2 regions of the Paraburkholderia sp. Cy-641 genome follow, and region 1 is predicted to be linked to the other one. Evidence: riboswitches for the same ligand, from Rfam matches in the RefSeq annotation. Region 1 holds a riboswitch; the other holds the start of a gene.
The links. Region 1 has a riboswitch for manganese ahead of F3J20_RS26980 (sodium:calcium antiporter). Riboswitches for the same ligand answer to the same signal wherever they lie in the genome.
Positions count from the first base shown of each region.

Region 2: it holds a riboswitch for manganese, as region 1 does, so the genes downstream of both, F3J20_RS01495 (TMEM165/GDT1 family protein) here and F3J20_RS26980 (sodium:calcium antiporter) in region 1, are expected to answer to the same signal.

Region 1 covers NZ_VWWM01000065.1:7,553-22,437, forward strand. Annotated here, with positions in the region: gene F3J20_RS26925 (hypothetical protein) at 1-40, opposite strand, end outside; gene F3J20_RS26930 (hypothetical protein) at 976-1,845, shown strand; gene F3J20_RS32275 (hypothetical protein) at 2,274-2,942, shown strand; gene F3J20_RS26940 (XRE family transcriptional regulator) at 2,945-4,027, shown strand; gene F3J20_RS26945 (hypothetical protein) at 4,240-4,950, opposite strand; gene F3J20_RS26950 (DarT ssDNA thymidine ADP-ribosyltransferase family protein) at 4,963-5,583, opposite strand; gene F3J20_RS26955 (hypothetical protein) at 6,130-6,648, shown strand; gene F3J20_RS26960 (DUF4868 domain-containing protein) at 6,651-7,568, shown strand; gene F3J20_RS26965 (hypothetical protein) at 7,853-9,256, opposite strand; gene F3J20_RS26970 (hypothetical protein) at 9,253-9,645, opposite strand; gene F3J20_RS26975 (hypothetical protein) at 9,647-10,453, opposite strand; yybP-ykoY riboswitch at 10,669-10,844, shown strand; gene F3J20_RS26980 (sodium:calcium antiporter) at 10,969-11,979, shown strand; gene F3J20_RS26985 (flagellin) at 12,245-13,693, shown strand; gene fliD (flagellar filament capping protein FliD) at 13,837-14,885, shown strand, end outside.
Region 2 covers NZ_VWWM01000002.1:21,249-36,133, reverse strand. Annotated here, with positions in the region: gene pepN (aminopeptidase N) at 1-836, opposite strand, end outside; gene F3J20_RS01500 (DUF4136 domain-containing protein) at 1,282-1,986, shown strand; gene F3J20_RS01495 (TMEM165/GDT1 family protein) at 2,084-2,656, opposite strand; yybP-ykoY riboswitch at 2,669-2,883, opposite strand; gene F3J20_RS01490 (beta-ketoacyl synthase chain length factor) at 3,447-4,301, shown strand; gene F3J20_RS01485 (1-acyl-sn-glycerol-3-phosphate acyltransferase) at 4,285-5,079, shown strand; gene F3J20_RS01480 (phosphopantetheine-binding protein) at 5,054-5,353, shown strand; gene F3J20_RS01475 (acyl carrier protein) at 5,357-5,608, shown strand; gene F3J20_RS01470 (hypothetical protein) at 5,608-6,279, shown strand; gene F3J20_RS01465 (AMP-binding protein) at 6,276-7,994, shown strand; gene F3J20_RS31970 (glycosyltransferase family 2 protein) at 7,994-9,868, shown strand; gene F3J20_RS01450 (aromatic amino acid ammonia-lyase) at 9,948-11,555, shown strand; gene F3J20_RS01445 (thioesterase family protein) at 11,552-11,983, shown strand; gene F3J20_RS01440 (outer membrane lipoprotein carrier protein LolA) at 12,016-12,750, shown strand; gene F3J20_RS01435 (MMPL family transporter) at 12,750-14,885, shown strand, end outside.

The DNA of each region.
Region 1 (14,885 bases):
TGACAGAGACCTTGACCCGTTCGAGATCCTTGCGATTCATCGGTGTCCGGTCCTCTGGTGGTGGCATATTCACTACACCCAGCGTATCGTATTTGTTGCCTGGCTGAACAGAATTTGTCGGGCTTGGGGGAACAAAAGCTTTGGAGTTTGTACTAGGCAACCGCACTCGGGGGCGTGGCGAAAGATTCGCCGTGTGCGAGGGGGAGGTGTTTTCGGGTAACCCGCTAATCGGTGATAGATGGGGGTGCGCGAGTACATTCGGAGTCGGGCGGGACTTATGTGTCGAATGGATGTCCGCTTCCGGTGGCGCCTCAGATGACCGTGAGAAAAGCAGTGATTTCAGTTTCACAATGATGTCCTGTTCTCTGATTGCAAGAGCTTGATCATGACGTAACCCATTAGCTTGTGCGAATGAAGAGCGAAATTTCTATCTAAATGACGAAGGTGGGCGTTGGATGACTCTCGGGGTCTTTGTTTTCTCATCGCGTCGATTGGCTAGTTTTCAGACATGCACGTTTGGCGATAATTACTTCTGTCCGTGGAGACAGTTAATGATTTCGTTTTCTGCTGGATTCGCACTACGGGATTGACGGGGTGGTGCGCAACGCTCCTCAGTTGTCTGCAAGAGTACTAACGGACAAAAAAAGTCTCGCAGTTCGGCGTGGCTTGGAACGAAAGGACATGCCGATGCAGGTCGATATTAGAATAGATCGGTGCGCATCGTGGAGATGATATGCGGTTGAATGCGTCCCTGTGATTTGATTTATGCGGTCGCTGGAATTGTGCTGTTGGATGAGAAAATACGTAGAATATGTTCGCGTAATTTGGCGGACATGCTGAAAATTGTTTGTAAGGTTTTCTGCCCTCCGAAGGCAGGGGTTGCTGGTTCGATCCCAGCCGGGCGCGCCATCCGCATTTCCGTAGATATCCCCTGAAATCCTGAAAAGCCCTGCCGGGTAAGGCGTTGCGGGATTTTTGCGTCCGGGGAAAGCCAGTGAATTCCGTTCAAAGCCGGGGTTTGCATATGCCCGGCGGTGTACCCCAAAATGGTTTTTCCTCGATTTCGATTCTGGGGTATCGGAGAAGGATCGCCAATGGTCCGCTGGCTACGCTGAAAAGATCATCCGCTACCTGGAACTGCATGTGTTTCCCTGGGTGGGGCGGCTTCCGGTCGATGACATCAAGCCGACTGAAGTCGTGCGTTGTCTGCACCGCATCAAAGAGCGCGGCCATCTTGAAACTGCGATGCGGGTCCGCGAGACTATCCAGCACGTATATCAATACGCAGTGGATACCGGCGTTCTTGAGCCAGCCAAGAATTTTGTGAATGGCCGTACTGGCGGACTTCCCGCAGTACGTAGCCGCCATTACCCGGCGATCACTGACCCCATGCAGGTCGGACAGCTGATGCGCGATATCCGCGCCTACAGCGGCCATGTAATTACCCGTGCAGCGTTGCAGCTTGCTCCATTGCTCTTCCAGCGACCGGGCCAGTTGCGCTTTGCCCACTGGGAAGATATCGATCTTGATGGCGCCGTTTGGATCTGCCCGCCTGAAAAAATGAAGATGCGGGAATGGAAGAAGCGGGATAGTCGTACGCCAGCCCACGTGGTGCCGCTTCCATTGCAGGCCATGGAGATCCTGAGGGAGTTGTATCCGCTGACTGGACCGAAGGGGCCAATTTTTCGTAGTGTTGCTAAGCGTTCGGAAGCGACTCGCTACATGAGCGAGAACACGATCAACAGTGCGCTACGTACGCTGGGCTACGACACGAAAGAGCAGATTACCTCTCAGAATTTTCCTGTATCCCCGACAGACACGATTGAGGCACCGCACGGAATGTGAACGCATTACCAGTAGACGGATGAAGAGTGTTCGCAGATGTCGTGGGATTACCTAACGAACGCTCTAGGGCTGCCTTGCCGACTTTTGGGGCTAAACTCGCTGAAAATGTTTAGTCGAAGCCACAGAAGAACAATAGAGAAATGAGTGATGGCAGGATAGGCTTACGCCGGTTTTGGGCGCCATGTCTGCTTTGGCGTGAATGAGCGGAAGTAGCGCCAGGGTAGTCAGTTGCGACCAGCGTTACGAGATAAGGCTTTGAATCAGGTGTCGGTGTGTAGGCTCGATCTGCGGTAATTTTGTACTTGTGAGTCAGACGGACCTCGAGGCGCGCAAGAATCGCGTGAGTCAGCGGGTCGTCGTCGATAGATCCACGATGTCCATTTTTTCCATTACAATTGAGGATCAAAAAGTGGACATGGAGTTCTCGTATGCCTGCGGTCGTGTACCAGAAATTCGAAGAAGTCGAATCGAGGCTGTCGCAACTCGGCCTCACCCGCGAAATTATGATCGAGATCGTGCAAGCGTGCGTCGCGGGATATGCAGGCTGTACCGACAACGATCCGCCGGGTGCCCCGGGCTATTCTTCGTGGCGACACGGCGTCCGTCGAAGCCGTGAACTGCTTCGACCGTTGGGTTGGCTCAAAGACAATACCGGCGGGCTTGCTACCTGTCTGAATCGTGAGAAAAAGGTCCGACTGGCTATCCTGAATGCTGATGACGGGGCCGGTGTTCCTGATCGTGTTCCACAGAATCGCTCTAAGAAGGGCCCGAACTCGGAACGCGCCGCCTTCAACAATAAGCAGGTTCATCAATATACGTTGCCTGATGCCGATGACTGGCCGTCTCCTGACGGCGACTCACCGGTCACTAATCTCAGCGAATATGCTACGTGGCACGTTTGCGTTTTCATCAAGGGCGACAACGTCCAGGCCGAATTGTCGTTGCTGGGAGATTTCGATGCTGGCTACGCTTCCGAGTGCCTTGAAAAGGTGATTCTCGTGGCGCCTGGGGAGTGGAATACGCCAGTCCGTGATCAAAATAGCAGCGATGATGATGACGATCTCGACTCATTCCCTATTGAAGTAACCCGTAAGTAAGCATGTTTAATCCAAGCCGACTGAGTCTCGCTAGGCGCCGACGCAAGTTCACGAAAAAGGCTCTCGCAGAGCTGCTGGGCTGTGATCAAAAGACAATCATTCGGTATGAAAGCGGCGAAGCTGAACCGCCGGAAGAAAGTTTGAATGCGCTTTCAGGGGCATTGAATTTCCCAGTTGCCTTTTTTTCCGGCAACGATATTGATGAGCCACAGCCTGAAGCTGCGAGCTTCAGATCGATGAGTACGATGTCTGCTCGCGAGAGGGACGCGGCCCTCGCCGCTGGCGCATTTTCGTTTATTTTCAACGACTGGATCGACGCGCGGTTTCATCTGCCTTCACATGCCCTCATTGACTGTAAGGACTGTGCCGATCCCGAAGCAGCAGCACGAGTTCTACGCGAGGAATGGGGACTTGGAGAGCGCCCGATTACAAACATGGTGCATCTCCTTGAGGCCAAGGGTGTAAGGGTATTTTCGCTCGCTGAGAATACTAAGACGGTCGACGCCTTTTCTATGTGGAGGAAGGAGACACCCTACGTCTTCTTGAACACGCTTAAGACTGCAGAACGCAGTCGGTTCGACGCTGCGCACGAACTAGGACATCTTGTCTTGCACAAACATGGTGGTCCAGAGGGGGGAAGGGTTGTCGAAGATGAGGCTAACCAATTTGCCTCGGCATTTCTGATGCCAGAGGGAGATTTGAAAGCAAGGCTTCCTCGTGTCAACGCAATAAATCAGATTGTGGAAGCCAAAAGGCGATGGCGAGTATCGGTCGCCGCTCTGAATTATCGATTGCATCGCCTTGGCATTACCACTGATTGGCAGTACCGTAACTTCGCGATTCAGATATCGCAGCATTTTCGGCAATCTGAACCATACTCCGTTGAACGTGAAACCTCGGTTGTTTGGGACAAGGTTATGCAGATGCTGCGTGCCGATGGTATGACGAAGCACTCGATCTCGAGCGCATTGTCGCTACCGGTTGCGGAATTCGACAACCTTTTGTTTCGCCTCACCAACTATCACAGCATCGAGGGCGGCGGGTCCACTCGTGGTAAGAGCAAAGCCAAACTGAGCGTGGTATAGCAAAGCAAGCGTTGCGGGATCGTTATGCAACGAATGACAGTCGTACCCCGCAAGCCACCATCGTAAGCGCGCCGCGACGATATGCGTCTCGGACTTTCATAGGTCGACGTTGATACGTATGCCCCGAGACTGATTGCAGACTATCAGCGTCTCCAAATACGTCGACGAGGGGAGGGGAACTGCGGGACAGTGAGGGCATCAAGCCTAGATAATTACTCGAAGCGAAGAGGATGGTTGCGTACGGTGTTCTCGTGCGCGTTGCTGACTGCACCGGTATTGATCACGCTGAGATATTCGTCCTGATTCCGAAGTACCTCATCAGTAAGCAAACCACGCGTATGCAACGACACATAGAGAGCTGCAGCGTAGGCTTGGCAATTGATGGAGCGCTCCGGGTTAAACGCGATGTCCGAAAATGCATGGTACGTCAGTACGACCTCGGCAAGCTCGGGCTTCTTGTGTAGTGCGTTAATGTAGAGCCAGTCGTAGAAGGCAGTGCGCGGCTCTAGCGGCCAATCTGTGCCGAAGAATTGGAATTTGACCAGCCGACCATGCTGGTTGAGTCGTGGGTCGCGCTTAGCATCGATTGATTTGACCTTAAGCAGATCCTTGAATGGGCCGCCACGCTCGAAAACCTTACTGGCCTGATATGCGCACTCGAGACTGAATTCTTGTTCATAGCGAACAGTCTTTATCATCAGGTTGAAGGCACTGAGGCGTACACCGGCATCGTCTCGTGATTTGCTGGATATTTCCAAAACGCTGTTTACGTGCAGTTGCTTCTTTGCCTGCTCATGCAGCGAATCAATGGATTTTTGTGCTTGACTCTTTGCCATGCCTGGTGACCACTGAAATTCGACGTGATGCGTCGAGACGAGCAGTGGCCCGCTTAGCGTTGGAGTGAATATTGGACGTTCAGCCATGAGTTATACGTTTCATTTCCAGTGAGCGTAGTCGGGACGGGCCTTGAAAAGGTTGGGCCCGAGCGCGACCTGCAAACCCGGATGTAGGGCCTTGACCGAGCCTTGCATTGTAGTACTCGGCACCCACACACCGGGAATATAGCTGCGAGGAACGCCTTTCAGCATCAATACTTCGGCCTGAGGATTGGTGGGGTAGCAGTCCTTGATTCCTAATTGAGCACGAACTTTCGTTTCATAATCAGCATACATGCTGCGGAACGCTTCAACGGCCTGCCGTCGTTCAATCGGAATGGCAGAGATATGGCCGCTCGCGGCGTTTGCTGCGCAGAACGCGCATGGGAGTTGCCAGAGTGCGGACGCATCGACAGCAACGACAACCCAGTCCGTGTCCTTGTTGTCTTGGCGAAGACCCCAGAACATTTTGTAATTGGGAAAACCGATCGACAGACACACTGCGTCAGTATGGTCGTGGCGCTCTTTGTCATTTAATGCACCAACATTACCTTCGGTCACCAGCACATCGCGAGTGATGAGCCCTCGCTGCTCAATCGAGCCGAGGTTTTCCAGCCTCGTGAAGTGCATTAAATATTTGATGCCCCGTTCCTTCGCAAAATCTTCTATAGGATTTTCCATGCGGTCCTCGTTAATTTCTTATTGGTATTACGAGGAGCATTGTACTTCGCGGATCTTGGTGTCGCGATAGTTAGTGTCAAGAGCCATAACCGAGCCTGTGGCGGTGGCAGGCTATGACAATTTCAAGCTGCGCTACTTCGCTTGGACTTCGTCGACGGATCGCTGCATCGAGCGTGTCGCTCAGTCGTTGTTCACAGGCGTTACCCCGCAGCGGAGCTTCTTGGTCTTTTCTGGGGCGACGTTCTGGTTGCGTTCATGCTGGGCCTTCCAGTATGGAAGAGACGCCCGTTCGTTTGGCGGCATTACTCAGGATCGCAATAGTCACCAACGGGACGATTTCGCGATTGACTCGCTCTGGCAAAAAGATCGAGTGTATTTTTCGATACGGTCAAAGTGGTTTGAGGAATAATTACCACGCTTCTGCGATACCGGGGCAAGGGTTAACCCTTGGTGATTGTTGACTGATTTGTGATGTCGGTGGTGATTGCACTTCTGGGCACGATCTAGTACTGTGTTTTTATACAGTGCGAAAACCGTGGGAGAGCTATGTTCGGAAAAATCGTCAAAACTTACTTCATCGCTACGGCTCTCGCACCTGTGTGCTTTTCGTTGAGCTATGTGATCTCTCTCAAGCAAGGGTTTTGGCCATGGGGACTCGTTATACTCGCTGTAGCCATTGTTCTTGGCGGATCATGCATAGGGATTGTGAACTTGGCAAAGACACACTTGGAAACGGTGCCTATTACGATAAAGAAGGCGAAGTCGGCAGATAAGGACGTTATCGGGTTTTTTGTGGCATACGTTTTACCTCTGTTTTTCGCAAAAACAGTGACGTTAGAGCCGACGGCAATATTAATTTTTATAGCTTTATTGGCTTTTGTGATTTGGGGCACTCATTCAATTCAAGTAAATCCTTTGCTTGGAATATTCGGTTATCACTTCTATGAGGTGGATTCTGAAAATGGGATTTCATTTTTGCTTGTCACAAAGAGAAAAATAGTTAACGTGAAAAGCGTTAAGACAGCCGTTCAGCTAACAGAATATTTAATACTAGACAGGAGTTAGCCGTGCCCGAGAATTTTTTGAATTTGTTCGTCCTGACTGATATTAATGAGTCTCGCGTGATGAGAGTTTCGGTCACCCAGGAATTGCAAAAGTCAATAACCGAGTTATTTATAGGGCAGGAAGAGAAATTTTTCAATGGTGTCGAAACCGATGATTACTATAAATTCGATGGTAAATATCGTCCCGAGGAGCATGAGCTGTTGTACATTGAGGATTTTGATGATATTGACAAGTTGGGGGCGGCAATTGCTGATCCGCTGGGTTATCCCGAGTTGAGCATAGAGAATGGCGGGTTGGAGCACGTCCATGCAGTATTTTCGGGATATTCGGATCAGGGTAAAACCCGAGTGTTGGCCCAAGCTTTTGATCGACGGCGAATTATCAGTCCGAAGGGTTTTTCAATCATCCATAGTAAGGATAAGTTCACAAAATTTGATGGGACGGGCCTTACCCTTGATAACAAGCTGACAGCTGTTCTTGACGGCGCAAAATTACTATTTTCTAGTTTTCACTTCGTTAGGACGATTTTTGACGTTTCAAACTATTTCAAGGAGGCGACCGATGCTGATGTTAAGGAATTTTGTCGAATTGCAGAAAAGCCGCCGGAAGCCCAAAAAGCATTTCTCGACACATGCGATGCATGGACCCGTCGAAAAATTGGTTTGATCCGCCAATCTGGTATTTTGGACAAGACGCCCGCCGATCAAATCGCGAAAGTTGCTGTTAGCTTTGACATCGAAATCAAGACGCAAGAGGTGGATGGAAAGACTACGATTATTTTCCCCGAAACTCGCGCTGAGTTGAAGCGAGTCCTTAGGTTTTTGGATGAAGACTATTATCAATCACCTCTTAGCGACGCCCGTTATATATCAAACTCAAAGACTGTTGCCAAACCTGCCAAAGGTGCGGTGAAGCCATAGAGGTTCGAGCATAGCGCCACGAACGTCCATTCCATTGCGTAAAGGCACGTTGCGCTTTAATCACGATATCTGTCCTTGGAGACTTAAACCGGCTCGTCGTGCAGCTTGTTCATGCGTGATGGGCCACCCAAGGCGGATTACTAGCGAGGGCGTGCCGTAATAATTTGTAGCAAAAAATTGTGGCGACAAGATTGCTACCCTCCAGGGCGTACCCACAAAAGGTGGCCTCCTGTCAGTGCCTTATCTGACGCGCCTCCCGCCGATTTTTTCGATCCCAGCCGGGTTCAAAACCCCTCAAACAACCGATCAGAAAAAACCAACCCCGCATCCGCAGTCAGCGCCTCGAAGCACGTATCCTCGACAAACGGTAAGCCGGCCGAACGGCGCCCATTCACAAGAAGCCGGATCATGCTCGAAAACGCAATCATGTTCTCGGCGCTTTCGCGGCTTATCGGCTTCTCTCCCGGCGTAAACGACTGAAACACCTCGCCATTCGCTTTAAAGTAGATGGGGATACCCGGCAATTCCCCGGATATCAAAGAGGTTGTGTACCTTCGCCCGGAAAAATAAGCCTCGGGGTCGGCCAGAATCGAATGACAGAACGGAAGAAAACTATCCAATAGCTGTGTCTCCACAACGTTGAACAGGTGATCCGTAGCAACGGTAATATTGGTTAAGCTTCTCTCCAGTCGCTGACTCGCCCTCTGATGGAATCCGTCCAGCATGCTGTTGAGATCATGGAAGCCCCACTCCGCCAAAAAAGACGCGGCATGTTGATGTGCCTCGGCGACGTCGATGGTCCCGCTTCCATTGCGCAAGACGTGTTCGATTAACGCAAAATACAATGCGCCCGCCGAAACTTCGACTTCCTTTCCCTCTACTGTTCTAGCGTTTCCCTGCAGCGCAACCCAAAGAAGATAGTTCATCACGGAGCCGGCTCCATGGCGGCCGGCGAATTTTCCCGTCAGCAGCAAATCCTCGGCGACACCATTGATCAGCCACGTGTAGGTTCTCGCGTTCGGGCCGCCATGTATCAGTTTCCAGAGAATTTCATATGCTTCGCCCCCAAACAGGTCGTACACGACTTCGAGCTGAACGAGGACGGCACTCGCCTCGAGCAAATGCTTCACGCCGACCCACGAATACACTCCGCTACCGACTACGCCGGCCTTATCCAGCAAAGAATCCAGTTCCGTATACTTCGACACGAATTCCAGCACGTCCTGATCTATTCCGTTCATGGACGGCGCATGCCTGGACAAGGGCAGCGGAATAGGTTGCGATGCATTCCTGCTTTGCCAGTCTTTTAGCTTTCGTTGCAGTTTCGGCACATTCTTGTAATGCACGAAGTACTGCCGCAAGATGCGCTGGCCTACGATCGTCGACATCAGATCGTGCGAGTGTCTAGCCTCATGAAAAAAACATGACAGATAGGCGAGAAAGATCCCCACCGTTCTGTCGCTGGGGTCGATCTTTTTGAAGTGCTCGAAATAGTCGCGAGCCGCTTCATTGAATCGGGATTCCGATCGCAGCGTCTCGTCTGGGCCGTGCAAACCCAACAGCCGCTGGACAGCTTGGGAAACGGCCGCCGGGGTTGACTCGAGTCCAAGTCGATCGAAGTCGATGTAGATGGCCAGGCTGTCGGTCAGAGCCTTGGCGAAGCCATCACTGCCATACAGGGCGTTCAACGATCGGCCTTTTCCGCGAGGATCTTGCGAAGCTGTTCGGTGGACTCGGGATCGTCCGTATTCAGCTCGAAAATCGTGCCGTCGGAAAATCGGATTGGAACGACCTTCGACTCCTTTGAGCGCCCCATATATCGCTTGCAAACAATCTCGATGATCAGTTTTGCGGCGATGCCTTGCGCGGCGGCACCCACCACCTTCAGGAGTATCCAGCCGATGGCCGCGCCCGATATCGGATCGAAGGAGAGTTCGTCTTTGGCGGACTCGCTGTCTGGCTCGGGCAGCCGGTAGCTTACCTGGCAGTTTTCGGAAAGCTCTCGTGCAACTTCGGCAACGTCCTGTCCCATGTCGACGGGAAGCTGTATGCCAAACTTCACGGTTTGCTGAGTCATGTTATGCGCTCCTGTTTCTTGATTTGAATTCGGACATGATGCGAAAAGCGGTTGAGCTGCTGCCCAGGCTATGCAGGCGCGCGACAGTCATCAGCACGGCGTCCAGCGGCTGAGCGGACAATTGCGACGCGGGCGGGAGTGGTTTGCCTAATCTCTCGCAGCAGAATAACAATCCCGGTACGTCCTGGACTTTTCCATAGATACGCGCGGCCTGGCCATACACGGTTTCGTGTTGCTGCTTTGGAACGATCTCGTCAATGTAGGGAAGATATCGGTCGACGTGAAACGCCGCGCCGACGTAGTCCTCGATCAGTCCGTAGTAGCTCGCCATACCCACGTGCGCGCCGAGCCGTTCCTTTCGTTGTTCATAAGCGGCGAGATTCAGAATGACCTCGAAAAAACCTCGCGCGGCATCGATGGCGGCATCGGTGGTGTCGTCGGTGGCTTCTGCGCCGAGTTTTAGCCACATGTTGCCGGCAGTGAGCAGATTGGCCAAATAGTATTTCGCGTCGTCTCGAACCCACTTTGCAGCAAGAACACCGAGCCACGCGACGCGTGCCGCAAGCATTGCCTGACCATTGACCTCCAGGTGCTCTGCATAGACGCCCAATTGCTGCGCGAGCCATGGCGTCGTCGCTTTTTCAAGCCACCTGAACTTCTTCTCGCTGATCGTCTCGGCAGACTCCGCGTACTGAATCAGCGATTGGAACCGCTCGATATCCTCAGACGTACGAGCGAGTTTCGCTGTCCCCGGTTCTTCAGGAACATAAAACTTCAGGAATGCCGGCGTCGGGGTCGTCTCGGTCACGGTGAACGTCCAGATAGGTACGGGTAAAACATAGCTGAGCGGAATGCGGCAGGCAAGCCGGATTCGACGTCTTCAGCATGGATGGTTGGCGGGCGCTCTATCAGCTCTGAGCGCAACCGCGTGTTATCGGACGATGCCGGGTGCGAGGGTTCGAGCGGAGCGTACGTGGTTCGCGTTTCAACAAGCTTGTTGAAAGCCGCCCGCCCCATTAGAATCCTTCGGTCACTGGGGAGTAGCCTTCCTTCATTCTTTGAAGGAGAGCGCGTCAACATACTTGGCCTGCGGGTCATGGCGCGTTCGACCGGGTCGGTTTGGCGAGACCATTGACGCACTGCCTCGTTCCGGTCGGACGGGCGGCGGTGCGTCATGGGTTCGTCATCTACGTCCGACCGCGGAGTTTGCCCTGTGAATCACCGTCGCCCATCGTCAGTCTCCCCGCGTGTTTTTGCCTTCGCTTATTGCCCGGTTGATCCGGTGAGCGGCCGCGCTTTTCGCGCACAGCCGGGGAGCCACGCATGACCGGTCTGTTCCTCGAACTCGCCTGCATGCTGGTCGTCATTCTGGTGGCGGCCGAACTCTTCACCAATGCGCTGGAACATCTCGGCGAACGTCTGAAAATCTCCGAAGGCGTGACCGGTTCGCTATTCGCGGCGGTCGGCACCGCGCTGCCCGAAACGCTCGTGCCGCTGCTCGCGATTGCGGGAAGCCAGGCCGGCAGCTCGGTCAATCAGGAGATCGGCGTCGGCGCGATTCTCGGCGCACCGCTGATGCTCTCCACGCTGTCGACGTTTCTGATGACGCTCGCGATCCTGCGCATGCGCGGCGTCAAGGGCTGGATCACGCCCGAGCGCACCGGCTTCACGCGCGACCTCAACTATTTCCTCTGCGCGTTCCTGCTCGCGGCCGTGGCGATGTACGTGCCGCACGAGCAGATCATCGTGCGCGCGCTCTTCAGCGTCGCGCTGGTCGGCGTGTACGTCACCTATGTGGTGATGACGTTCCGCGCATCGGGCGGGCTCGTCGAGGCGGGACACGGCACCGAAGCGCCCGGCAGGATGATGCTCGCGCGCATCGGCGTGCCGACCAATCTCGCGACGATCGCGCTGCAACTCGCGCTCGCGGTCGCGTTGCTGGTGTGGGGCGCGGAGGGCTTCATCCACGGTGTGCGGGGCGTGTCGGCGGCGCTCGGCGTATCGCCCCTGCTGCTGTCGCTGCTGATCATTCCGATCGCCACCGAATTGCCCGAGAAGGTCAACAGCATCCTCTGGGTGCGGCGTGGCAAGGACACGCTCGCGTTGGGCAACATCACCGGCGCGATGGTGTTCCAGGGGACGCTGCTGCCCGCGATCGGCATTCTGCTGACGCCGTGGACGCCGCGTATCGAAGTGGTGACGGGCGTCGTGATTACGCTGGCCGCGGCCGCGTGGCTGCGTATCAACGTACGCGAGCGGGGCTTGCGGGTCGGCGCGCTGCTCGTGTGCGGGGTGCTGTATGCCGTGTATCTGACGGTAACGTTGACGCGCTAGGCGCGGCAAAGCGGGCTTGCCGCTGTGTTATCGGCAGGATTCCGACGGACTTGAGGCCTGTGCCGGCGAATCGCCTGCCGCCCCGGTTTACCGGCGCTTCAGCCGGGGCGGAGCGACGAATATGCGGGTTATTCCATAAAGTTTTTCCTGAGTGGGCCGATACCCCAAACAAGGCGGGCGGCAAACGAACAGCAGTTGCCTCGTTCGCTGATGCCTTGGTCTATACGGCATGTAACGGGCTGACGGCCCCAACAGGAGAATTTTCATGCTCGGAATTAACAGCAACATCAACTCGCTGGTCGCGCAGCAGAACCTGACCAACTCGGGTAGCGCACTCTCGCAAGCAATTACGCGTCTGTCGTCGGGCAAGCGCATCAACAGCGCAGCGGACGACGCAGCCGGCCTCGCCATCTCGAACATCATGCAGACCCAGATCAACGGTCTGACGCAAGGTGTGTCGAACTCGAACGACGGCGTTTCGATGGTGCAAACCGCATCGAGCGGCCTGTCGTCGCTGACGAGCAGCCTGCAGCGCATCCGCGACCTCGCAACGGAAGCCTCCAACGGCGGCATGACCGATACCGACCGCGCAGCGCTGCAACAGGAAGTCGCGCAGCAGATTCAGGAAGTGAACCGGATCGCTTCGCAAACGACGTACAACGGCATGAACGTGCTGAACGGTTCGCTCGGCAGCGTGTCGTTCCAGGTCGGCGCGAACGTCGGTCAGACGATCAGCCTGAACCTCTCGCAAAACGTGTCGGCGGCATCGCTCGGCGGTGGTGCGGTGCAGGCGGGCGATACGGTCGCGTCGCTGGCTGTTTCTCTCGACTCGAACGGTGGTGCCTGGGCGGCCGGCACGTCGACGGGCACGGAAATCACGCAGTTGAACGTGCTGTCGGACGGCAAGGGCGGCTTCACGTACACGGACCAGAACGGCAACGCGCTTTCGTTCGATCCGACCGCCGCAACCACCCAGGCTTTCACCGTCAGCGCCACCACCGGCTCGTTGTCGATCACTGCCGGCGGCTCGCTCGATGCGGCCACCCAGATGGTTGCAATCAATGGCGCCAACGCCAAGCCTCAGACCGCTGGCGCGACGCTCGGCACGATCACCGGTCTCGACATCAGCGCGACGACCGGCGCGGACGCGACGACCCCGTCGTCCACGGATATCACGTCGATCACGGTGAAGTCGGACGGTAACCAGGGTCTGACGTTCTGGGATCAGAACGGCAACCAGATCACGGGCGGCACCACGGCAGGCGCGGCGATCCTCGGTGCCACCGGTCTCGCCTATACGGCCCCCACGGGCGGCACGGCAGGAACCGTGGGCGCGACGCTCGGCACCGGCATCACGCAGACGGCGAACCCGTGGACGGCCAGTTCGACCGCCACGACGCAAACCGTCGACCAGATCGACGTCAGCACCGTCGCGGGCGCCAACAAGGCGATCGAATCGATCGACGACGCACTGAACACGGTCAACAACATGCAGGCTACGCTCGGCGCCGCGCAAAACCGCTTCACGGCAATCAGCACGACGCAGCAAGCCCAGTCGACCGATCTGTCGTCGGCCCAGTCGCAAATCCAGGACGCCGACTTCGCGCAGGAAACGGCTGCGCTGAGCAAGGCGCAAGTGCTGCAGCAAGCGGGCATCTCGGTGCTGGCGCAAGCGAACTCGCAGCCGCAGCAGATTCTGAAGCTCCTGCAGTAACACGCTTTACGCAGCATGCGTTCCGCGCCCCGCCGCCGTATCCGGTGCGCGGCACGCAAACCGGTCGGGAGGCTTGCCTCCCGATTGCCATTTCTCAGATCTGAATCGATTCACACGGCATCGCCGAAACACGGAGCCTGTCCATGTCCACCGTATCCTCGACCGCAAGTTCGATCTCCAGCACTGCCGCCGCCACCGCCGCCGCCACGACCGCGGCAGCCAATGCCGCGGTGCAGGAAGCCGCGCAGTCGGTTATCAGCGGCTCGACCGGCAATTCGTCGATGGACGTGAGCTCGCTCGTGACCGCGCTCGTCAACGCCAAGATCGCCGGCCAGGCCGCGACGCTGAGCGCGCAGACAACCCAGGACAACACGGAAATCTCCGCGTACGGCACGCTCTCCGCCGCGCTTTCCGCGCTGCAGGCCGGCCTCACCTCGCTCTCGAACGGCTCGACCGTCAACGACTTCACGGCAACGGCCAGTGGCAACGGCATCACGGCCTCGGCGGGAGCCGGTGCGGTGGCCGGTTCGTATTCGCTCGACGTGGCTCAGGTGGCGACGGCGCAGGTGCTGACATCGACGGGCTATGACGGGACCAAGGCGCTCGCTTCGGGCCCGAGCACGATGACGCTGTCGGTCGGCGGCGCGAGCACGACGATCTCGCTCGACAGCACCAACAGCACGGTTTCCGGCATCGCCGCGGCCATCAACGGCGCGAGCAACAATCCCGGCGTCACGGCGACTGTCGTGAACGGCGCGGACGGCGCGCACCTCGTGCTGCACGCGGCATCCGCCGGCTCCGCGAATGCCATCAGCGTCCAGATCACCGATTCGAATTCGAGCGATCCGCTGAACAATCTCGCCGTGTCGAGCAACAAGGGCACGTCGCTGGCCGGCAACGCGAGCGCGACCGGCGCGCAGCTCAAGGCCAATCAGTCGACCCTCAACGACGGTTCGTCGACCGGCGTCACCAGCACCGCTTCCTGGACCCAGACGACGGCCGCCCAGGACGCCTATTTCACGATCGACGGCACGGGCGTCACCAGTTCGACGAACAGCGTGACGTCCGCACTTTCAGGCATCACGCTGAACCTGTCGGCCGCTTCGGTCGATACGACCGGCTCTTCGCCGCAGACGGTAACAGTCGCCCAGGACACCACCTCGCAGGCCAATGCGATCAATCAGTTCGTCAC
Region 2 (14,885 bases), on a different contig from region 1:
TACTTCGTGTTGAAGATGTTGAGCCCCTTGTTCTCCATCGCGCCCATGTTGAAGTCGCTGACCGCGACGATCATGAAGCGGTCCAGATCGAGTTCGAGCCCGAAGCGCGCCTCGTCCCATTGGATCGAGTGGATCAGCGAGTCCATCGCGTGACGGGTCTTGTCGAGATCGTGCGGTTCGACCCACACCTGCAGCAGCTTTTCCTTGCCCGAGCCGGTCTTGACGCGTTCTTCGAGCGCGACGAGCTTGCCCGCGACGAGCGCGAACAGGTAGCTCGGCTTTTTGAACGGGTCTTCCCAGCGCGCGAAATGGCGGCCGTCGGGCAACTCGCCTGCTTCGAGCAGATTGCCGTTCGACAGCAGCACCGGATAGTCGGCCTTGCTCGCGCGCAGTGTGACCGTGAAGCTCGCCATCACGTCGGGGCGATCGAGGAAGTAGGTGATGCGGCGAAAGCCCTCGGCCTCGCACTGCGTGAAGAAGTTGCCGCTCGAGACGTACAGGCCCGACAGCGTGGTGTTGTCCGCGGGATTGCAGATACTGGTCAGCGTCAGCTCGAAGCTGTCCGGCACGTCGTCGAGCACGAGGCCATGCTCGTGCGGATGCGCATGGGAAAACGGCTGGCCGTCGAGTTCGGCGCCGACGAATTCGAGCTGCTCGCCCATCAGTTCGAGATGCGCGGCGCGCGCTGCGTCCGGGTTGCGGCGCACGCGCATCGTATTCCTCACGACCGTGCGTTCGGGGACCAGATCGAATTCGAGCGCGACGGTGTCGATCAGGAAGGCGGGCGGCGCGTAATCGGCGCGGCGGATCACATTGGGCGTTGCGGTATCGGCCATGGCGTTCTGTGGTGGTGGACTCGAGCGGTCAGGCGCGCGCAGGGCGCGCGAGCCGGGCTTGGTCGAGCCATTGTACAAAGCCTCGGGTGATTGTGCGGAACGATGCGGGGGCGAGCTTCGAAGCCTGGCGGTACGACCTGACTGTGCGGCCTGGCCGGGCGTCGATAGCGGGCCGCCGGCTTCGTTGCGCCTTGGCCGGGAAGAACCTTTTGCCGGCCGGCGAGGTCAGCGTATTATCGGGCGCTGCGCGCGGCGGCAGTCCGTGCGGTCAGTGTGGTCCGTGAACGCGTGGCGGCGGGTTCCGCGCCTCGGGCCGGCATCGATCCGCTTCGGCGGATCAGGTCGCGCGAAGAGGTCACGCGAAGAAGCGCGCCACCGGCACGGAATAATCGCGCTCGATCCACGGTTTTAATTGCAGCACTTCAGACGCATCACGAGGTAGACCATGAACACCGATCGATGGACGCGCCGCATCATGCTGCTGTTCGCGGCACTGACGTTGCTGCTCGCCGGCTGCACGACCTATGTGACGACCCAGGTCACGGCGTTCTCCGCGTGGAGCGGCAGCGACGCGATCCGCACCTATGCGTTCACGCGACACGAGGATCAGCAGAACAATCTGGAGCTGACCGCGTACGAGCGGATCGTCGCGAACGAACTGGCCGCGCAGTCGTTCCGCGAGGTTCCTCGCAACGAGGCGCGCTATCTGGTCGAACTCGCCTACGGCATTCGCTCGGACATCGTGACCGTCGCGGAACCGGTCTATTACAACCCGTGGCCCGGTCCGTACTGGGGCCGGCCGTTCGATCCGTGGGGGCCGTGGGGACCGTTCCCGACCGCTTACGTGAATCAGAGCTACCCGGTTTTCACGCATCTGCTCGGCATCCGGATGACCGAGCGCGCGAGCGGCAAGGAGGTCTACAACGTGAGCGCGCGTAATTTCGGCGGCGAGTCGTCGCTGGTCAGGGCGATGCCGTATCTCGCGCGCAGCGCGCTCGCCGATTTTCCGCTCGGCAACGGCGCCGTGCATACGGTGAAGATTCCGGTCGGCAACGGCGGCATGGCGGTGACAGAGGTGTCGATGCCGGCTGCGGCGCCGGCGGCGGCGTCGGGCACCTCGGGCTCATCGGCCACCAAGCCAGGGCAGTAAGCCGCGCTCGCGCGGTACGTCGGCACCCGGCGCACCATGCAAAACCACGCAAAAACGGCCCGGCAGGCGTGATCCGCCGGGCCGTTCGCTTTGCCGCCTAAACCCCCACCCCGAGCAGCGCCATCGCCCCGAGCACGACGAACATCACCGCCGCGATGCCGTGCACGAGCTTCGTCGGCAGACGATGCGCGAAGCGGTCGCCGAGCAGAATCGCCGGCACGTTGGCGATCATCATGCCGAGCGTCGTGCCGGCCACCACGCTGAAGAAATCGTGAAAGCGCGCGGCGAGGGCGACCGTCGCGATCTGCGTCTTGTCGCCCATTTCCGCGATGAAGAACGTGACCACCGTCGCGCCGAACACGCCGAAGTGCGTGCGGTTGGTGTTGGCTTCCTCGTCGTCGAGCTTGTCGGGCACGAGAATCCACAAGCCCATGCCGATGAACGAGGCGGCGAGCGCCCAGCGCATGATGGCCGGCGTGAGCATCGAGCCGAGCCACGCGCCGAGCGCGCCGGCGCCCGCGTGATTGATCAGCGTCGCGACGAGCACGCCGAGAATGATCGGCACGGGTTTGCGGTAGCGGGCGGCGAGCACGAGCGAGAGCAGTTGCGTCTTGTCGCCGATTTCGGCGAGCGCGACCGCACCGGTCGAAATAAGGAAGGCTTGATTCACTTTGAAGGGATTCCTCGGGCCGAATCATGAACGAGCGACGACCCACGACACGCCGGGCCCTGTTGCGGCGCGTGTGGATCATCGGTCTCGCCAGGCCAGAGGCTGCGGCTGCCATGGCCGTGACGGCCAAGTCTGTTGACAGGCGCCCTCGCGAACCGCACGTGCGACGCACCGGCGAAACGCGGTGCGGACGTGCTGCGAGGCGGCTACTCCCCAATGAGGGCCGGAGTATAACAGAGCCGGCGGTGCGTTTACCGCGGATATCGGGCCGATACCGGTCTGATATTGCACGGATGTTGCGCGGATGCCGCGCCGCGCATACGGCGCCGGCTGCGGCGGTTTGCAACAATTGCCAGGAAAGGCCGCAAACGATTTTCGGAAAGCAGGGCGCCGCTCCCGTCTCTCCCGCCACCCCGAAAATTGCCGCCGGCCCCGCGCGCAAGCCTTCCCGGCGGGCCCGCCGCAGCGTTCCGGCCATTTTTGTCAATTCGTCTGACAGTTTGTTGTTTTAAGGCTCGGATACAGATGGATACGTCTTTCCTGGCTGATTTAATCCAGAATATTCAGTATGATTCCGGCGACAAAAGGAGCCTGAGCCAAATCTCGCAGACCCATTGACAAAGGCGCCTAAATAATCGGGGCCAATTGCCGATAATTCGCTGAATTCCCCCTAAGAAGATTGGTCGATCCCGGCTGAAAACATCCCGATCCGCGCGGCGCCACACGCTGTGACGGCTGTATATTCCGTCAGGCGCTTGAGCCTTTTCCCGTTTCTACGCGCGAACACCGTATGCCCGATCTGCACTGGACCATTCCGGTCGGTCGCTGGTCTAGCTGGCCGGCTACCGCATCTGCCGCACCCGATATCGGCTTTATCGAGCCGATCGTGCGGCGGCGTCTCAGCACGCTGTCCAAAGCCGCGCTCAAGGTTGCGCACGATTGTGTCGCGCGCGAGCCGGTGCGCGTGGTTTTCGCGTCGCGGCACGGGGAATTGCGGCGCACCACCGACATCCTGCGCAGCATCAGCGCCGGCGAACCGGTTTCGCCGACCGCGTTCAGCCTGTCGGTGCTCAATGCGATGACCGGCGTCTTCGGCATTGCGCGCGGCGACCGCTCGGCCGCGAGCGCGGTGTCGGCCGGCGCGCAAACGCTCGGCTATGCGCTGCTCGAAGCGTATGCCCAATACGCGACGCAACCCGACTCTCCGGTGCTGCTCGTCTACGCCGACGAACCGGCCGATCGCGCTTACGGCACGATCGAAGACGAAGTACAGGGCGGCGCGCTCGCGCTGCTGCTCGACGACACGGCGGCGGCCGGGCACATCGTATGCTCGCTGTCCCGCGCGGCCGGCTCGCGGTCCGCGCCGGTTGACGGCGCCGCGGCCAACGTAACTGCGGCCACCGCTAATCTGGCCGTTAACCTGGCCAGTAACCTGGGCGCCAACCCGGGCAACGCTGCCGCCGAAGCCGCTGCCGCCGCTAACAACCCGCCCGCCAACCCGAACACCCTCGCCGCCGACACCGCCGCAACCCGCTTTCCCACCCAGAGCCAGGCGCTGCTGCACTGCCTCGAAACCGGGCAGCCCGCGTGCTGGGAGCGGGCCGGCGCCCTCTGGCACTGGAGATGGCATGACCGCGCGGCTTGATTATCTGTGGCGTCTTGGCGCGACCGGCATGGCCTTCGTCGTGTTCGGCCTCTGCGGCATGCTGTTTTCGGTGCTCGTGTTTCCGCTCGCGTGGCTGTGGCCGCATCGCGCGTCGCGGCAGCGCGCCGTGACCGCTGTGATTCACTGGTTTTTCCGCGCGCTCGTCGCGGTGCTGCGCGGCGTCGGCGTGATGGAGCTCGACGTGTCGGGCGCGGCCGCGCTGCGCGCGGGCGGCCCGGCCGTCGTCGTCGCCAATCATCCGACCTATCTCGACGTGATGGTGCTGCTCTCGCTCACGCCGCGCGCGTGTTGCGTCGTGAAGAACGCGCACTGGCGCAATCCGTGTTTCTGGGGCATCGTGCACGCGGCCGAATACGTGAGCAACGCGGACGCCACCGAACTCGTCGAAGCGGGTGCGCGCCAGCTTGCGGCCGGCTACACGATGATCGTGTTTCCCGAGGGCACGCGCAGCCCTGCGCCGAACCGGCTGCACGCGTTTTCGCGCGGCTTCGCGCATATGGCGCTGAAGGCCGGCGCGCCGATCGTGCCGGTGCTGATGGATTGCGACCCGCCCGCGTTCACGCGGCAGATGCGCTGGTACGACGTGCCGGCGCGCGCTTTCCGGATGCGCGTGAACGTGCTCGCGCCGCTCGGCGTCGGCGAACTTGCCGCGCACGACGCGACCCCGGCCCTCGCGGCGCGCAGCGTGACGCGCGCCGTCGAAGCCCACATGACCCAGCACCTGTTCGATTATGGATTCTTTAAAACTGGAAATTAAAAAGCTTCTGATCGAAGCGCTCGATCTCGAAGACCTGAGCCCCGCCGATATCGACGACGATGCCCCGTTGTTCGACACCGACGGCATCGGTCTCGATTCGATCGACGCGCTCGAAATCGGCATCGTGCTGCGCAAACAATACCAACTAACCATCGCGGCGAACGACGAACGCACGCGCGAACACTTCCGCTCGATCAGCACGCTCGCCGCGCTCGTCGAGAGTCAGCGCGAAGCGTCGCAGGCTGCGAACGAAACCACCAGGAAAGGGGAATGAACCGTGACCGAGACTGAGATTCTTGAGCGCATCCGCGCGATCTTCAAGGAGAACTTCGCGATCGAGCCCGAGCGCGTGACGCCCGAGGCGCATCTGTTCGAAGACCTCGATCTCGACAGCATCGACGCCGTCGATCTCGCGATCAAGCTGCAGGAAATGACCGGCCGCCGTATCAAGCCCGAGGAATTCAAGTCGGTGCGCACCGTCGGCGACGTGATCGGCGCGGTCGAGTCGCTGCTCGCGGCGCAAGGCTGATGCCCGCCGCGCGCTCGCGATCGCAGACGGCGCCGTCGTTGTCCGCCGCGGCCGGCGCGCCCGGTACGCGGACTCACTGGAGCAGGGCCGTCGTGCGGGGGCTGCTGATGCTCGCGTATCCGGTGCTGATCCTGTGCGCATGGCATTGGGACACGCCACGGCTCGTCGGCTTCATGCTGCTCGCGATCCTGTGGCTGCAGCGCTGGGCCGGCGGCGGTCCGCTCGCGCTGTCGCTGCGGCAGCTTTCCGCGCTCGACTGGGGCGTGCTCGTGCTGCTCACCTGCGCGTCGGCGGCGATCGTCGTGACCGACAGCGAGCTGTTGCTGCGCCTCTATCCGTCGCTCGTCAATCTCGGGCTGCTCGTCGCGTTCGGCGCGACGCTCGCGCGCGGGCCCTCGATGATCGAAAAATTCGCGCGGCTCGGCAATCCGAACCTGCCGGCCGACGCGGTGCGCTATACGCGGCGCGTGACCCAGGTATGGTGTGCGTTTTTCGTCGCCAACGGCGCGTTTTCGGCGTATACGGCGCTGTACTGGAGCCGCGCGAACTGGTCGCTCTATAACGGCGCGATTGCCTATGGGCTGATCGGCCTGCTGCTCGCCGGCGAGATCGTCTGGCGTTATCTCGTCGTGTTGCCGCGCGCCGCGCGAGCGGGTTCGGAGGCCGCATGATCGCGCTGCACGATCTGCTTCCGGCCGTCGCGTCGAGTGCGCCCGATACGCCCGACGCGCTCGATACGCCGGTGTGCCGCGACGGCGCGACGCTCATCGACCGCGCGGCGTTTCGCGCGCGCGTCGCGGCACTGATCGCGCTTGCCGAGACCCATGCGGCGCCGCGCTGCGCCCTGTGCATCGACGACCCGTTCGATTTCTCCTGCGCGTTGTTCGCGCTTTTCGCATGCGGCAAGGAGCCGGTGATCCCGGCCAACGCGACGCCGGGCTATCTGGCCGATCTCGCGGACGCCTACAACTTCATGCTGACGGACGCCGATCTGCCGCCGTTCGCCGCGCGCGACGCGACTCATGCTGCCGCGACGCATGCTGCCAGCCCGATCGATCCGCATGCGCCGCTCACGCTCTACACATCCGGCAGCAGCGGCACGCCGAAGCCGATCCGCAAGACGCTCGCGCAGTTCAACGCCGAAGTGCAGACGCTCGAACAGCAGTGGGGCGCGTTGCTCGGCGACGCGACGATGCTCGCGAGCGTGCCGCATCATCACATCTACGGGCTGCTGTTTCGCGTGCTGTGGCCGCTCGCGGCCGGCCGCGCGTTCGACCGAGCAATCGGCACGGAGCCGCTGCAATTGCAGGAACGCATCGCGCAGTGCGGCGCGACCGCGCTCGTCTCGACGCCCGCACAATTGTCGCGCTGGCCCGCGTTGCCGGGCTTTGTCGCGCTGACCCCGGCGCCGCGCGCGTTCTTCTCCTCGGGCGGCCCGCTCGCGGCCGACGCCGCGCAGCACTATGCGTCCGCCTACGGCGCGGCGCCGCTCGAAATCTACGGCAGCACCGAAACCGGCGGGATCGCGTGGCGTCGTCAGGATCACGGCGACGCGTGGCAGCCGGTCGCGGGCGCCGAGGTGCGGCGCGACGACGACGGCGCGCTGTGCGTGCGCTCGCCGCATCTCGATCACGATGGCTGGCATCGCACCGGCGACCGCGTTGCCTTCGACGCCGATGGCCGTTTCCGTCTGCAAGGCCGTCTCGACCGTGTGCTGAAGCTCGGCGGCAAGCGGGTCTCGCTGCCGGAACTGGAAGCGCGTCTCGCGCTGCATCCGTACGTGGCGCAGGCGGCGCTCGTGCCGCTCGAAGGCGCCTCGCGCGAACGGGTCGGCGCGGTGGTCGCGTTGAGCGAGGCGGGCGGCGCGGCCTTGCGCGAGGAAGGCCGGGTGGCGTTCGCGAAAACGCTGCGCCGTCATCTTGCCGATTATTTCGATGCGGTCGTGCTGCCGCGTCACTGGCGTTTTCGCGTGAGCCTGCCGTTCGATGCGCGCGGCAAGCTGCCCGCGAGCGCGGTGGCGGCCGCGTTCGAGCCGCGCGCCGAGGGCATGGAAGTGCTCGCCGAAACGCGCAGCGGCGACACGCTGCACTACGAACTGCGCGTGCCGCCCACGCTCGTGCATTTCGCCGGCCACTTTCCGGGCCTGCCGATTCTGCCGGGCGTCGTGCAGATCGACTGGGCCGTGCGGCTTGCGGCCGGGCATTGGCCGAAGGTGCGCGCGCTTGCCTCGGTCGAGCGTCTGAAGTTCATGGCGCCGGTCCCGCCGGGCGCGGTGCTCGGGCTCACGCTGACGCACGACGCCGCGCGCCGGCGCGTGCAGTTCGCCTACCGGCTCGACGGCCGCGAATGCGCAGCGGGCGTGCTCGTGCATCGGGAGGATGCGTGATGGGCATCGCGGCCTGCATCGTCATTCCGATCTATAACCACAAGGACGCGATCGGCGCGACCGTCGCGCATCTCGCGGTGCATGGCCTGCCGATCTTCGTCGTCGATGACGGCAGCGACGAGCCGACCCAACAGGTGCTCGCCGTGCTCGCGCGGCAGTACGCGGAGCGGCTTACGCTGCTGCGTCTGCCGCACAACGGCGGCAAGGGCGCGGCGGTGATGGCGGGCTTGCGGGCCGCGCGCGCGGCAGGCTACACGCACGCCTTGCAGATCGACGCCGACGGCCAGCACGATGCCGCCGACGTGCCGCGCTTCATCGACGCGGCGCGCACCGCGCCGGGCGCCGTGATTCTCGGCCGCCCGGTCTATGACGACAGCGTGCCGAAGGCGCGTCTCTATGGCCGCTATCTGACGCACGTATGGGTGTGGATCGAAACGCTGTCGCTGACGATTCGCGACTCGATGTGCGGCTTTCGCCTCTATCCGCTCGCGCTCGCCTGCGAACTGATCGACAGTGTGCGACTGCCGACGCGCATGGACTTCGACATCGAGATTCTCGTGCGCCTCTACTGGCGGCGCGCGGCATTCCGCTCGATTCCAACGCGCGTCACTTACGCCGCCGATGGCGTGTCGCATTTCGACGTGTTGTGGGACAACGTGCGCATCAGCCGCAGCCATACGCGGCTCGTGTTCGGCATGCTGTGGCGTTTGCCGATGCTGCTCGCGCACAAGGTGATGCCGCGCCGTGGTGTGCTGGTCGATGAGGCTGATGGGGAAGCGAACGGCAAAGCGGCGGATAAAGTTGCCGCCAACGCCGCGGACACCGCCAACACCGCCAACACCGCGCGTGACGCGGCGGGCCAACCCATCGGCAACCCGCCACGCAAACCCGCGGACGAACCCGCGCAAGCCGCCGCCCCCGAAGCCTGGTGGCGCATCGCCGAACGCGGCAGCCATCTCGGCATGAGTCTGCTCGCGCTGAGCTGCAAGCTGTTCGGCCGCCGCTTCACCGCGCTCTGGCTGCATCCGATCGTCGCGTATTTCCTGCTGACGGGCCGTGCCGCGCGCAAGGCGTCGGCCAACTACTTCAGGCATCTGAGCGCGGCCGCATCGTCCGCCGATGCCGATACCGACACGCCGCAGCCGGGCTGGCTGTCCGCCTATCGGCACATGCTCGCGTTCGCGCAGTCGGGCTTCGACAAGCTCGCCGCGTGGAGCGGCCGCGTCGACGCGGCCGACGTCAGGTTCGACGATCCTTCGGCATTCGAAGCATTGATCGCGAGCGGCAAGGGCGCGCTCGTGATCGGCGCGCATCTCGGCAATCTCGAGATGACGCGCGCGCTTGCCGTGCGCGGCGCACACGCGAAAGTCACGGCGGTGGTCTATACCGAACACGCGCGGCGTTTCAACGAGGTGCTCGCGTCGGCCAATCGCGACTTCGCGCGGCATCTGCTCGAAGTCGGCGATTTCGGTCCCGAGACCGCCGTGCTGATGCAGCAGCGCATCGAGGCGGGCGAGCTGCTCGTGATCGTCGGCGACCGCGTGCCCGCGCGCGAAGCGGGCCGCACCACCGACGCGCAATTCCTCGGCGCGAGCGCACCGTTCGCGCAAGGGCCGTACGTGCTCGCGCATGCGCTCGGCTGTCCGGTGTATCTGTTCTTCTGTCTGAAAGAGCGCGACGGCTATCGCATGTACTTCGAGCCGTTCGCCGAGCGCATCGAGCTGCCGCGCCGCGAACGCGCGCAGCATCTGGCTGCATGGGCGCAACGCTATGCGCTGCGTCTCGAACACTATTGCCGCAAGGCTCCTTATCAATGGTTCAATTTCTTCGATTTCTGGGCGAGCCCGAGGCGAGGCGCAAATGGCCGAACATGATCTGAGTACGGCGCACGAGGCCGGCGCGGGTACGAACGTGGACCCGGATCGGCATGCGCAGATGAACCCGCGCATCGATATGCACGTCGACCCGCACACCGTTCCGCGCACAAGCGCCGAGGCGATCGTGATCGGCGGCCGTCGCCTGACGATCGAAGAGGTCGTCGCGATCGCGCGGCACCGCGCACCGGTCGCGTTGAGCGCCGATCCCGCGTGGCGTGCGCGCATCGAGCGCGGCGCGGATTTTCTGCGCCGCCATCTGGCGCAAGGCGCGACCGTCTACGGCGTCAACACCGGTTACGGCGATGCCTGCGTGGTCGACGTGCCGATGGAACTCGTCGAAGCGTTGCCGTTGCAACTGACGCGCTATCACGGCTGCGGCATGGGCGCGTATCTCGACGACGCGCAAACGCTCGCGGTGATCGCGGCGCGCCTGAACTCGCTCGCGTATGGTTTTTCCGGCGTGCGGCCCGTGCTGCTCGAACGTCTCGCCGACCTGATCAATCACCGCGTGTTGCCGCGCATTCCGTCCGAAGGGTCGGTCGGCGCGAGCGGCGATCTGACGCCGCTCTCGTACGTGGCGGCGGCGCTCGTGGGCGAACGCGAGGTGCGGTTCGCGGGCGCGTCGCGCGAGGCGCGCGGCGTGTGGGCCGAACTCGGCGCCGCGCCGCTCACGCTCGCGCCGAAGGAAGGGCTCGCGCTGATGAACGGCACGGCCGTGATGACGGGGCTCGCGTGTCTCGCGTTTGCGCGCGCCGATCATCTGACGCGGCTCGCCGCGCGTCTGACCGCGCTGTCGACCGTCGCGCTCGACGGCCGCGCCGCGCATTTCGACGCGCTGCTGTTCGAGGCGAAGCCGCACTTGGGCCAGGCCGAAGCGGCCGCCTGGATTCGCGACGATCTCGCGGGCCGCGACGATACGCCCGGGCATCGTCTGCAGGATCGTTATTCGATTCGCTGCGCGCCGCATGTGATCGGCGTGGCGCGCGATGCGCTGACATGGGTGCGCCGCGACGTCGAAAACGAGCTGAACAGCGCGAACGACAATCCGCTGATCGACCCCGACAACGAACGCGTGCTGCACGGCGGCAACTTCTACGGCGGCCATATCGCGTTCGCGATGGATGCGTTGAAGGTGGCGGTCGCCAATCTCGCCGATCTGATGGACCGGCAGCTCGCGCTGCTCGTCGACGTGAATTTCAACAACGGCCTGCCGCGCAATCTGTCGGGCGCCGCGCCCGCGCGCGCGGCGATCAATCATGGCTTCAAGGCCGTGCAGATTTCGTCGTCCGCGTGGACCGCCGAAGCGCTCAAGCACACGATGCCCGCGAGCGTGTTCTCGCGCTCGACCGAGGCGCACAATCAGGACAAGGTCAGCATGGGCACGATCGCCGCGCGCGACTGTTTGCGCGTGCTCGAATTGACCGAACAGGTGGCCGCCGCGCACACGCTCGCGACCGTGCAGGCCGTGAAGCTGCGCTTGCGCATCGATGCCGCGACGCCGGTGCCGGTGCCGCTGCGCGAGTTCATCGACGCAGTGAGCGCGCAATCGCCCTTCGTCGATGAAGACCGCGCGCTGGAAGGCGAACTGCGGGCATTGACCGCGTGCATCGGCGCGTGCGAACTGCTCGACGGCTATCGGACCACGGCGGATTCATCCCGCCAACGCAAAGGACGCGACGCATGAGCGGAACGCCGAAAACGCTGAGCGCGAGCGCGACGGTCGAAGTGCCGTTTCACGACGTCGACGCGATGAACGTATGCTGGCACGGCAATTATCTGAAGTACTTCGAGATGGGCCGTGCCGCGCTGCTGCGCGCATTCGACTACGACTATCGCGAGATGCAGGCGTCGGGCTATCTGTGGCCGATCGTCGAGGCGCATCTGAAGTATGTGCGGCCCGCCGTCTACGGGCAGACGCTCGACGTGCGCGCGCAACTGCTCGAATACGAAAACCGCCTGAAAATAGGCTATGAAATCGTCGATTGCGCATCGGGCACGCGCCTGACGAAGGGCTATACGATTCAGGTCGCCGTCGATGCCGCGACCCAGGAATTGCAGTTCGTGTCGCCGCCGGTCGTGTTCGAAAAACTGGAGCGTGTATGGGGGCGATGAGGGGAATGATGAGGAAGCCGATGGAAGGGGCAATGAATCGGCGGCCGGCGTTTGCGGCCTCGTTCTGGGTGTCGGGCGCAATGGCTGTGACGTGCGCGATCGCATGGCCGGCAACACCGGTGCATGCCGCCGCTGCAAACGCAAATGCCGGTGCAAATGCCACTGCCACCGCGAATACGACAACCGCAACGACACCCGCAACCGCCAACAACCCTGCGCTCGTCTCGCAGATCGCCTCGCATCTCGCCCAGGCCAAAGGCGTGCGCGCGCAATTCACGCAGACCCAAACGCTCGCCGCGATGAAGCAGCCGCTCGTCAGCAGCGGCACGTTGCTGTTTTTCCGCGAGCGCGGCGTGATCTGGCAGATCGACACGCCCTACAAAGCCACCTACGTCATCACCGATGCGGGCGTCGCGCAACTCGACGCCGAAGGCCAACGCGTGACCACGCACAGCGCACAGGGCGCACGCGGCGTCGCGCAGGTCTCGAAGATGATGCGCGCGATGCTTGGCGGCGATCTGTCCGCGCTGTACTCGCAGTTCGACGTGGCCGCCGAGGGTAGCGCCGCGCAGTGGCGCATGCGGCTCACGCCAAACCAGCCGCAGCTCGCGCAATCGATCAAGGGGCTCGACATGGCGGGCGGCGACTATCTGCAAAGCCTGCGCATCAGGCTCGCGAACGGCGACGTGACGAAGCTCGAGTTCGCGAAGAGCGTGACCGTCGACGCACCGACCGCGGCCGAGCGCAATCTGTTCGGAGCGCCGTGATGGACATGCTGCAGCAGCGGTCCGCGAAACAGGCATGGGGCGTGCGCGCCGCATGGCTCGTGCTCGCGCTGCTGGCGGCCCTGTATTGCGGCTGGCGCTTCGCGGGACCGGCGCCGCTCGAAACCAATCTGCTCGCGCTGCTGCCCGCGACCGAGGCGGACCCGGTCGCCGAAAAAGCGGTCGATACGCTCGCGAGCGCGCTCGGCGATCGCACGGTGCTGCTCGTCACGAGCCGCGACGACGCGCACGCGAAAGCAGCGGCGAAGCAACTGGGCGCATCGTTGCAAAAGAGCGCGGCGTTCGCCTCGGTGACGGCCGAATTGCCCCCGTTCGATCTGTCGCAGATCGCGGCGCTTTATATGCCGTATCGTTTCGGTCTGCTCGCGCCGGCCGATCGCGCGGCGCTCGCGGGCGGAGTACCGTCGGCGACATCGACATCGACATCGACATCGACATCGACATCGGCATCGGCATCGGCATCGACGCACACGTCCGCCGTCGCTGCGACCTTGCGCGACCAGCTCGCGCAGCGCCTCTACAGCCCGCTGCAAGCCGGTCTTAACACGCAACTCGCCGACGATCCGTTCGGCTGGCTCGAACGCTGGCTCGGCAATCTGCCGCTCGCGACGTCGAATCTCGAAGTCGAGGACAACCTGCTCGTATCGCATCGGCACGACGCGCAGGGTGACACGACGAGCGTGCTGATCGTCGCGACGCTGCCGGGCTCCGCCTACGAAACGAAAACGCAGCGCGCGGTCCACGCGGCGCTCGCCGACGCCGAAAGCACGCTGCGGCAGACTTTCCCCGACGTCACGGTTGCGCGCACGGGTGCCGTGTTCTACGCCGAGGCCGCGCGCAGCGCATCCGAGCGCGAGGTGCATCTGATCGGCATCGCCTCGCTGTGCGGGATCGCGCTGCTGCTGATGTGGGTATTCCGCTCGCCGCGTCTGCTGCTGCTCGGCTTCGTCTCGACGGCGCTTGGCATCGTCTGCGCGCTCGCGGCCACGCTGCTGGTCTTCGGCAAGCTGCATCTGCTGACGCTTGTGTTCGGCGCGAGCCTGATCGGCGAGGCGGTCGATTATTCGATCCAGTACTTCGTCGTCTATCTCGGCGCGGGGCGCGCCTGGGATGCGCGGCTCGGCGCACGCACGGTGCGCCCCGCGCTGACGGTCGCGTTGACGACGAGCCTGCTCGGCTACGCGATCCTGATGTGGGTGCCGTTTCCCGCGCTCAAGCAGATCGCATGCTTCGCGATGGCCGGCATTACGACCGCGTTCGCTTCGGTGCTGTGGCTGCTGCCCGCGTTGCTCACACGCGCGCCGCGCCGCAGTCCGCAGCGCGTATTCGACGGCGCGGCGCGCCTGCTCGCGGGCTGGCAGCGCGCGATCGGCGGCAAGCGCGCCTGGCCGCTCGCCGCGGTGCTGCTGATCGTCGCCGCGCCGGGCTGGCTGCGCCTCATGAGCGACGACGATATCCATCTGCTGATCCAGCGCGATGCGTCGCTCGTGGCGCAGGAAAACCAGGTGCGCGAAGCGGTTGGCGTCGACAACAGCGCGCAGTTTTTCGTGGTGCGCGGCGCGACCCAGGAAGCGGTGTTGCAACGCGCCGAAGCGCTCGGCGCGAAGCTCGATGCGCTGAACGGCACCGCGGATAGCGTCGGCGGCTATCAGTCGATCACGCAGTTCGTGCCGTCCGCGCAGCGTCAGAACGAAGCTCGCGCGCTGCTCGCGCAACGCGTATTCAACGATGCCCCTGCATTGCGCGCGATCCTGCTGCAAGCGGGCTTCAAGGACGAAGTCGCCGATGCATGGCTCGCGGCCTTTGCGAAACCGCAAGCGCCGCTGACCGTGGACCGCTGGCTCGCGGTGCCGTGGTCGCAGCCGTACCGGCATCTATGGCTCGGCGCAGTGGAATCGAATCCGGCCAGTCAGGCGAACCAGGCGAACCCGCCGCATGCGCAAAGCTACGCGGCCGTCGTGATTCCGCAAGGCGTGACGCCGCGCAACGAGCCCGCGCTGATCGCACTCGCGCACGGCCTGCCCGGCGTCGTATTCGTCGACAAGGCGGCGAGCGTGTCGAAGCTGTTCGGCGCCTATCGCCGGGATAGCGGTGGGTGGCTCGGCGGCGCGCTCGTG